3 regions of the Arthrobacter sp. PAMC25564 genome follow, and region 2 is predicted to be linked to each of the others. Evidence: riboswitches for the same ligand, from Rfam matches in the RefSeq annotation. Region 2 holds a riboswitch; each other region holds the start of a gene.
What was found. Region 2 has a riboswitch for S-adenosylmethionine ahead of E5206_RS16780 (homoserine O-acetyltransferase). Riboswitches for the same ligand answer to the same signal wherever they lie in the genome.
Positions count from the first base shown of each region.

Region 1: linked by a shared signal. The riboswitch ahead of E5206_RS08605 (aminotransferase class V-fold PLP-dependent enzyme) and the one ahead of E5206_RS16780 (homoserine O-acetyltransferase) in region 2 are both predicted to bind S-adenosylmethionine.
Region 3: linked by a shared signal. The riboswitch ahead of E5206_RS04425 (DUF1737 domain-containing protein) and the one ahead of E5206_RS16780 (homoserine O-acetyltransferase) in region 2 are both predicted to bind S-adenosylmethionine.

Region 1 is NZ_CP039290.1:1,886,259-1,889,524, reverse strand. It holds gene hisN (histidinol-phosphatase) at 1-813, shown strand; SAM riboswitch class IV at 895-1,008, shown strand; gene E5206_RS08605 (aminotransferase class V-fold PLP-dependent enzyme) at 1,164-2,495, shown strand; gene E5206_RS08600 (class I SAM-dependent methyltransferase) at 2,582-3,266, shown strand, end outside.
Region 2 is NZ_CP039290.1:3,602,195-3,605,460, forward strand. It holds gene E5206_RS16775 (hypothetical protein) at 1-486, shown strand, start outside; gene E5206_RS16780 (homoserine O-acetyltransferase) at 473-1,669, opposite strand; SAM riboswitch class IV at 1,681-1,796, opposite strand; gene E5206_RS16785 (bifunctional o-acetylhomoserine/o-acetylserine sulfhydrylase) at 1,911-3,227, opposite strand.
Region 3 is NZ_CP039290.1:979,592-982,857, reverse strand. It holds gene E5206_RS04430 (FdhF/YdeP family oxidoreductase) at 1-1,560, shown strand, start outside; SAM riboswitch class IV at 1,720-1,833, shown strand; gene E5206_RS04425 (DUF1737 domain-containing protein) at 1,847-2,140, shown strand; gene E5206_RS04420 (rhodanese-like domain-containing protein) at 2,137-2,547, shown strand; gene E5206_RS04415 (O-succinylhomoserine sulfhydrylase) at 2,548-3,266, shown strand, end outside.

The DNA of each region.
Region 1 (3,266 bases), 1.7 Mb from region 2:
ATGAGTCAAACCGCTTCGAGCTACAACGATGACCTGCGCCTTGCCCATGTCCTGGCAGATTCCGTAGATTCCCAGACCATGAGCCGCTTCAAGGCGCTCGACCTTCGGATCGAAACGAAGCCAGACCTGACGCCGGTGACCGACGCCGACAAGTCCGCGGAGGAAGCCATCCGCGGCCAGCTGTCCCGCTCCCGACCGCGCGATGCCGTCCTCGGCGAGGAATTCGGCAGCTCCGGCCATGGCTCCCGCCGCTGGGTCATCGACCCGATCGACGGGACCAAGAACTTCGTCCGGGGCGTCCCGGTCTGGGCCACCCTGATCGCCCTCATCGACGAGGGCGAGCCCGTCGTCGGCGTCGTCAGCGCCCCGGCGCTGGGTAAGCGCTGGTGGGCGGCCAAGGGCGCCGGGGCCTACACGGGCCGATCGCTGGCGGCTGCCACCCGGCTGAAGGTGTCCAACGTCTCCAAGCTCTCGGACGCGTCGCTGTCCTACTCAAGCCTGGGCGGCTGGAAGCAACGCGGCAACCTCGACGAGTTCCTGGGCCTCACCGAGGAAGTCTGGCGCACCCGGGCCTACGGCGATTTCTGGTCCTACTGCCTGGTCGCGGAGGGCGCGGTGGACATCGCCTGCGAGCCGGAACTGAACCTCTACGACATGGCCGCGCTGGTGCCGATCGTCACCGAGGCCGGCGGCCGCTTCACCTCGCTGGAGGGGGAAGACGGCCCGTTCGGCGGCAACGCCCTCGCCACCAACTCCATCCTCCACTCCGAAGTCCTCAAGCGGCTCAACCCCGGCCTGGACGACCTGCTCTAGGCCCCGCCGTCCCGTAACAAACGGCTTCACATTCCAGTCCGGCCTTTTCCCCGGCGGCGTGGATGTCCTAGGCTCGTGGCAGGTCACGAGTGCCAGCGCTAAACCCCGGTTTGCTGGCCGGCAACCCTCCATTCGCGGCGGGGTGCCCCGGGTGACGACCTGGCCGGTCCGGAACGGACCCGGCAAGCGCGGATCCCCGGAGTGAGGGGTCCTTTTCGAGCGAGGTCCTTTTGACAACTGCCACTTTTCCCGCAAGCCCCCGATTCCGCCACGCCGAAGGTGCAGCGCACCCCGGGGAGCAGCCTGACGCCGACGCACGGTTTGCCGTCGCGGGCCACCCCCTCTCCGCGGTGACCGGGGCCGAGATCCAGGCCCCGCTGATCCAGGGCGGACACGTCCGCTACGCCAACCTGGACTACGGCGCCTCGGCCCCTGCTCTGTCCGTGGTGTCGGCCTACCTGAACGAGATTCTCCCGTTCTACGCGAGCGTCCACCGCGGCGCCGGCTACGCCTCCCAGATCAGCACGTCGGTCTACGAGAACGCCCGCACCATCGTGCGCGGGTTCGTGGGCGGCCGGGACGACGACTCGGTCATCTTCACCCGGAACACCACCGACTCCCTGAACCTGCTGGCCGGCTGCCTGCCCGTGAGCGATGGCAAGCACACCGGAGAGGTCCTCTACCTCGACATCGAACACCACGCCAACCTGCTGCCGTGGCAGAATGTGCCGCACCGCAGCGTCGTCGCCGCCCCCACCCTCACGGCCACCGTGGAGCGGCTGCGCGGGCAGCTGGCGCTCGGCGGGATCAGCCTGCTCGCCGTCACCGGAGCCTCCAACGTCACCGGGGAGATCCTGCCCATCCGCGCCCTGGCCGCCCTGGCCCACGAGTACGGGGCCCGGATCGTCGTCGATGCGGCCCAGCTCGCCCCGCACCGGCGCATCGACATCGCCGCGGACGACGTCGACTACCTCGCCTTCTCGGGGCACAAGCTCTACGCGCCGTTCGGTGCCGGCGTCCTGGTGGGACGGCCGGACTGGCTCGACGCCGGGACCCCGCACCTGGCCGGCGGCGGCGCCGTCAGCGACGCCAGGCTCGACACTGTCAGCTGGACCACCGGGCCCGCCCGGCACGAGGCCGGCTCCCCCAACGTCCTCGGCGCCGCCACGCTGGCGCGCGCCAGCCAGGTGATCGCGGCCCTGGACGAGGAGCAATGGCACGCCCATGAAAATGCCATCCGCTCTTTCCTCGTCGAGGGGCTCCAGCGCATCGACGGCGTGACCGTGCACCAGATCTTCGCCGACACGGAACCGGGCGCCGGGACCATCGGCGTCGTCAATTTCTCCGTGGCAGGCTACGACGCGGGCCTCGTGGCCGCCTACCTCTCGGCGGAACACGGAATCGGACTGCGTGACGGCCGCTTCTGCGCCCACCCGCTGATCCGCCGGCTCGGCCTGCCCTCGGGCTCGCTGCGGGCCAGCTTCGGCCTCGGTTCGCGGCTGGAAGACGCCCAACGGCTGCTGGCCGGCATCCAGGAGCTCCGGCGGGCCGGTCTCGGCTGGGACTACGTGGTGGATGCCGGCCGCTGGGTCCCTGCCAACGACACCCGCAGCTACCCGCACTGGGCGCCGAACACGCCGGGCACCGCGGGCGCGGCGCCCTGCTCGCTGGACCAGGCCTGACCGGACCGGGCCCAGGGCCGCTGCCCGCTGCCGCGTGCGGTAAATTCGAAAGGTACCCGCACCGGACCTGCCGAAGGAGATCGCACGTGGCACGCGGCGGCCCCAAACTCCACCATGAGCGACGCCAACAGCTCGGGCAGAGCTTCCAGGATGGCGGAGAGCACTATGAGCGGGTCCGTCCCGGGTATCCGGAAGAATCGGCCGGCTGGCTGATCCCCGCCGGTGCGAAGGACGCCGCGGACGTGGGCGCGGGAACCGGAAAGTTCACGGCACTGTTGGTCGGGCGCGGCCTGCACACCGTGGCAGTGGATCCTTCCCCGGACATGCTGGCGCAGCTGCACCGGACGCTGCCGGGCGTCACCGCCGTCGAGGGCAGCGCAGAGAACACCGGGCTTGAGCCCGAAGCCTTCGATCTTGTCACGGTGGCCCAGGCCTGGCACTGGTGTGATCCGCTCCTGGCCAGCACCGAGATCGCCCGCATCCTGCGGCCGCACGGCGTCCTGGGGCTGATCTGGAACCAGCTGGACACCTCGGTCCCCTGGGTGCACCGGCTCTCCCGGATCATGCACGCCGGCGACGTCCACAAACCCCACTTCAAGCCGTCCGTGGGCCCGGAATTCACCGGCCTCGAGAGCCACCTGACCCGGTGGGAGGATGCGCTGACCACAGAGGACATCATCGCGCTGGCGAAGTCCCGCAGCTACTATCTGCGCGCTTCCGAGGCCACCCGGGACAAGGTCCTGGCCAACCTCGGCTGGTACCTGCACGAGC
Region 2 (3,266 bases):
CCGACGGCGCTGCGCCTGTACCGGAAGTCAGTCCGCGGCCGGAACCGCGGCCAGGGCATGCCCGGCGGGTTTCCGAACCTGCCGGACGGCGGGTATCCGGGCCAGTACCCGGGCCAGCAGGGCAAGCAGCCCCGGGATGGCTACACCCAGCAGGACTACTTCGGCGGCGGCTTCCAGGCCGGCACCCCCGGACAGCCTTTGCCGCCGTACCCGGGCCAGGCGGGCTACCGGAACCCCGTCCCCTACGAGGACAGCCCCGAGTACCTGAACAACCCTCCCGGGTCCGGGCAACAGCCCTCCGGGCAGCAGGGCGCGTGGCAGCAGCCTGCCGGACAGCCGCCCGGAACCCCTGCAGTTCCCACGCCGCCGTCGGGCACGCAGGGGTTCCGGGCGCGCAAGCTCGCCGAACTTGACCAGCGGTACAGCGATGGCGAGCTCGCCATGGAGGATTACATGGCCCAGCGCGCGGAGATCATGAAGGGCTGACCGCCTGTTCGGCCGCCTGGCCGAAGAAGTTCTGCCGGAACTGCTCGCTGAGCTGGCCGATTTCGGTCAGGAAGCCGTCGTGGCCGATCGGGGCCTCGATCATGTGCAGTTCCGCTCCGCCCGGCAGCGCATCGGCGAGTTCACGGGACTGCGCCGGGAAATACAGCCGGTCCGAATCCACCGCCGCGACAATGAAGTCCGCCGTCGCGTGGGCCAGCGATTCCTGGAGGGGGCCGCGTCCGCGGCACACGTCATGGCTCATGAGGGCCTCGGTGATGGCGATGTAGCTGTTGGCGTCGAAGCGCCGGACCAGCTTGTTGCCCTGGTGGTCGAGGTAGCTTTCCACCTGGTAGCGTCCGCGCCCGGCCAGCGAACCGGCGTCCAGCGGCGCCTCTGCTTCCTGGGCGTTCCGGCCGAAGCGCCCGTCCAGTTCGGCCGCCGAGCGGTAGGTGATGTGCGCGATCCGGCGTGCCAGGGCCAGGCCTGCAACCGGCCCGGGGCCGCCGTAGTAGTCCCCGCCGTTGAAGTCCGGGTCCAGGCGGATAGCCAGGGTCTGGGCCTGGGCGAAGGCAATCTGTTCCGCGGTGCTGCTCGCGCCGACGGAAATCACGGCGCAGCGCCGGACCCGTTCCGGGTAGCTGACGGCCCACTCGAGGGCACGTGCCCCGCCGAGGGATCCGCCCAGTACGGCGAACCAGCTGCGGATGCCCAGGGCGTCCGCAAGCCTGGCCTCGGCCTCCGTGGTGTCCCGCAGGGTGACCAGCGGAAACCGTGAACCCCAGGGCTTTCCGTCGGGGGCCTGCGTCGAGGGACCGGTGGAGCCGTAGCAGCCGCCCACGATATTGATGGAGACGACGAAGTACTTGTCGGTGTCCACGGGGGCGCCGGGGCCCGCGAGCTGCTCCCACCAGCCCGGTTCCTCGCTGGCGCCCCGGGTCACGTGGGTGTCGCCGGTCAGCGCATGTTCGATCAGCACCGCATTCGAGCCGTCCGCGTTCAGCCTCCCCCAGGTCTCGTAGGCGAGGACGACATCGGGGAGCCGGGCACCGGACTCAAGCTCGAGGTCGCCGATCCGCAGGTACTGGACGGTTCCGTCCGGCACGGCTTGTTCGACTTCTTCTTCGACGGCACGCCGGGATGGATCGGTGCCGGGTACACCGCTGTGGGTGAGGGAAAGTGTCATATGAGGACCTAACTTCGCGCTTGCCTGCCGTCAGCTGACCGGCAGGCCAGGTCTTCACCCGGGGCACCCCGCCGCAAAAGGAGGGTTGCCGGCCAGCAAGCCGGGGCTGTCGCTGGCGCTCATGACCTTCAATGAGTTTACGAAACGAGGCGACGGAATGGCGAAGATTGTGACGGCCATGTGACTCCCGGCGTCCCGGCGCCGTCGCCGGCGGATCAGGGACGCCGGGAGTCAGTGCACGTCAGACGCTCTTGGCCGCGCGGAATCCGGCGTCGAGGTCCGCGAGGATGTCATCGATGTGCTCCAGGCCCACCGAGAGCCGCACGAGTCCCGGATTGACGCCGGCGATGGCCTGCTGTTCCGGGGTCAGCTGGCTGTGCGTGGTCGACGCCGGGTGGATGACCAGGGAGCGCACGTCACCGATGTTCGCCACATGGGAATGCAGTTCAAGGGCATCAACGAACGCCTTGCCCGCCTCGGCTCCCCCGGCGATGTTGAACGCCACGACCGCACCGGTGCCCTTGGGACCGTACTTGCGGCCCCGCTCGTACCACGGGCTGGAGGGCAGCCCCGCGTAGGCGACGGATTCGACGTCGTCCCTCGCCTCGAGCCATTCGGCCACCTTGGTGGCGTTGGCGACGTGCCGTTCGACGCGCAGGCTCAGGGTCTCGATGCCCTGGGCGATGAGGAAGGCGTTGAACGGGGAGACGGCCGAGCCGAGGTCGCGCAGGAGCTGGACGCGGGCCTTGAGGATGTAGGAGAGGTTGGCGCCCAGGGCGCCGTCCGCGCCCAGGTCCCGGGCATAGACCAGGCCGTTGTAGCTGGGGTCCGGGGTGTTGAAGCCGGGGAACCGCTCGGGGTCCTTGCCGAAATCGAAGTTCCCGGAATCCACGATCACGCCCGCGATCGCGGCGCCATGGCCGCCGAGGTACTTGGTGGCGGAGTGCACCACGATGTCCGCGCCCCACTCGATCGGACGGATCAGGTACGGGGTGGACAGGGTGTTGTCGACGATCAGCGGCACGCCGCCCTCGTGCGCCACCTTGGAGACGCCCTCGATGTCGAGCACGTCCTGGCGCGGGTTGGAGACTACCTCGGCGAAGAACAGCTTGGTGTTGGGCCGGACGGCGTCGCGCCACTGCTCCAGGTTGTCCGGGTCCTCCACGAAGGTGACGGAGATGCCGAACTTCTTCAGCGTGTGGGCCAGCAGGTTGTAGGTTCCGCCGTAGAGGCTGGGGCTGGCCACCACGTGGTCACCGGCTTCGGCGACGTTGAGGATCGCGAAGGTCTCCGCGGCCTGGCCGGAGCTGAGCAGCAGGGCCGCGAGGCCGCCCTCAAGACTGGCCACGCGCTGCTCCACCGCGTCCTGGGTCGGGTTGCCGATCCGGGTGTAGATGGGGGCGAGCTCGGCGAGGGCGAAGCGGTTGGCGGCGCTTTCAGCGCTCGGGAACACGAACGACGTCGTCTGGTAGATAGGCAGGGCCCGCGCGCCGGTGGCGCTGTCCGGCTCCTGGCCGGCGTGGATCTGGCGGGTTTCGAAGGACCAGGCATTGGACATCGGAAAAGCTCCTCAAGGACCGGGCACAGGTCCGCCCGG
Region 3 (3,266 bases), 1.5 Mb from region 2:
AAGGTCGTGGGCGTCAATCCACTGCCCGAGGCCGGGCTCATGAACTTCAAGGACCCGCAGTCGCTCACCGGCGTGGTGGGGCACGGAACGACCATCGCCGACGAATACCTCCAGATCAAGGTCGGCGGCGACCTGGCCCTGTTCCAGGCCCTGGGCCATCTCCTGCTGGAGGCCGAGAAAGAGAATCCGGGCACCGTGGTGGACCACGCGTTCATCCAGGCACAGACCGAAGGATTCGAAGCCTATGTGACCGCGCGCAGCACCGTTGACTGGGCCGAGACGAAGAAGGCCACCGGCCTGGGCAGGGACGAAATCACCCGGATCGCCGGCATGATGGCGGCTTCCAAGGCCACCATCATCTGCTGGGCGCTGGGACTGACGCAGCAGCCGCACTCGGTGGACACGCTCCGGGAGATCATCAACCTGCTGCTGCTGCAGGGAAACTTCGGCAAACGCGGTGCCGGGGCCTGCCCCGTGCGCGGGCATTCGAACGTCCAGGGTGACCGCACCATGGGCATCTGGGAGAAACCCAAGGAAGCGCTCCTGGCCGCCCTGGACCAGGAGTTCGGGATCAGCACACCACGGGAGCACGGCTACGATTCAACGGAAGCCCTGCAGGCCTTCGAGCAGGACCAGGTGGACGTCTTCGTGGCCATGGGCGGCAATTTCGCGGCGGCGAACTCGGACACGGGACCGCTTGAAGCCGGAATGAAACGTGCCGGGCTGACGGTGCACATCTCCACCAAGCCCAACCGTTCGCATGCCGTCCACGGCCGGACGTCCCTCATCCTCCCCACGCTTGGCCGGACCGACACCGATGACAAGCACCCGGGAGGGCGGCAGTTCCTGTCCGTGGAGGATTCGATGTCCGTGGTCCACTCCACGCAGGGCCGCCTGCAGCCGGTCTCCGGGCACCTGCTCAGCGAACCGGTGATCATCGCCCGGCTGGCACAGGCCACCCTAGGGGATGACCACGCGGTTAACTGGCGGGCCATGGCCGAGGACTACGACGTCATCAGGGACCACATCTCACGCGTCATCCCCGGATTCGAGGACTTCAACGCCCGCATCAGGAACAAGAACGGCTTCGTGCTGCCCAACCCGCCCCGGGACACCCGGACGTTCGCCACCGCCACCGGCAAGGCCGGCTTCACCGTCAGCCCGCTGGAATACCTGGCACCCCCGGCCGGGCACCTCATCCTCCAGACCATCCGCAGCCACGACCAGTACAACACCACCATCTACGGGCTCGACGACCGTTACCGGGGCATCTCGGAAGGCCGCCGCGTCATCCTGGTCCATGAGGACGACCTTCAAGACCTGGGCTTCAAGGACCGGGACCTGGTCGATGTCATCTCCACCTTCCGCGGCGCCGACGGCCACTCCAGCGAACGACGCGCGGACAAGTTCCGCCTGGTGGCCTACCCAACCGCCAAGGGCTGCGCTGCCGCCTACTTCCCGGAGGCAAATGCGCTGGTCCACCGGGAACTCGTCGCACGCGAATCCAACACCCCCGGGTTCAAAGCCATGACCATCCGCTTCGTGCCGCACGCTGCTTGATTCCCCTTCCCTGCAACTTCTCTGCAACGCGGGGTCACCTACGGCCCGTCCCGAGGGGCGGGATGGGCCGTAGGTGACCCCGCGTTGCGTGGCGGCCCGTTACTCAACATGACGACGACGACGGTGTTGGCCGGCGTCGGAAGTGTTACGTTTTTGGGGAGTAATGAGACCCGGCGCCAAGCCCTGACTGGCCGGTCGGCAACCCTCCCTTTCGCGGCGGGGTGCCTCAGGTGAATACTCGGCATATCGATATTCGAGCTGCAAGCGTGAAAGAAGGAGATCCGTCGTGCCTGACGCGTCCACCCAAGCGGCACCGTCCGCCGCCCCTGCCCCTGAAGAAAAGCTGGCCTACCGCCTGTTCACCGGTCCCGATGACCGCGCCTTCTGCGAGCGGGTATCGGCAGCCCTCGCCGAGGGTTATGTGCTCCATGGAAGCCCCGCCGCCACGTTCAACGGCAGCAGCGTCATCGTCGCCCAGGCAGTCGTGCTGCCGGCAGCGATTGCCAGTGCGGACGCCGCCGTCGCCAGCGCGGTGGATGACCTGGAAAACGAAGAGTTCGATGGCGAGGGCCACGCATGAGCTACGCCGGAGACCTCACACCTCAGGATGCCTGGGCCAAGCTCGAGGCAGGGGCCATCCTCGTCGATGTCCGCACCGAGGGGGAATGGGCCCACATCGGTATTCCCGACACTAAGGCGACGGAGAACGATCCGCTGTTCATCCAGTGGAACCTCGCCGGCGGGATTCCCAATGCGCAGTTCGTTGAGCAACTGAAGCAGCAGGCTCCGGAGGACTCCAGTACCGAACTGGTGTTCCTCTGCCGGTCAGGCGCCCGCTCCATCGCCGCCGCAATCGCCGCCACCGCGGCCGGCTTCACCGCCTACAACGTCCTTGAGGGCTTCGAAGGCGAGACGGACCAGCACGGCGAGCGGACCGTCAACGGCTGGAAGAACCGCGGGCTGCCCACCAACCTCGGAAAGCACTAAATGACCTTCAACCCCGACGCCGCCGGCTGGAGCCCCGAGACCCAGGCCGTCCGGGGCGGACTCGACCGCACCGGCTTCCAGGAAACCACCGAGCCGATCTTCCTCAACTCCGGTTTCGTCTACGAATCCGCCGCAGCCGCCGAGCGTGCCTTCACCGGCGAGGACGAGCGCTTCGTCTACTCCCGCTATGGCAACCCCTCGGTCGCCACCTTCCAGGAGCGCCTCCGGCTGCTCGAAGGCACCGAGGCCTGCTTTGCGACGGCGTCCGGGATGTCCGCCGTCTTCACCGCCCTCGGCGCGCTGCTGGGGGCCGGCGACCGCGTGGTCGCCGCCCGCTCGCTGTTCGGCTCCTGCTTCGTGATACTCAACGAGATCCTGCCGCGCTGGGGCGTGGAGACGGTCTTCGTGGACGGCCCGGACCTGGAGCAGTGGCGCTCGGCGTTGTCCGAGCCGGCGACGGCGGTCTTCTTCGAGTCGCCCTCGAACCCGATGCAGGAAATCGTGGACATCGCCGCGGTGAGCGCACTGGCCCACGCCGCGGGGGCGACGGTCGTCGTCGACAATGTCTTCGCCACTCCCCTGCTGCAGCGCTGCGGGGATCTCGGCGCGGACGTGGTGGTCTACTCCGGCACCAAGCACATCGACGGCCAGGGCAGGGTGCTCGGCGGCGCGATCCTGGGCACCAGGGAATTCATCGACGGTCCGGTCAAGCAGCTCAT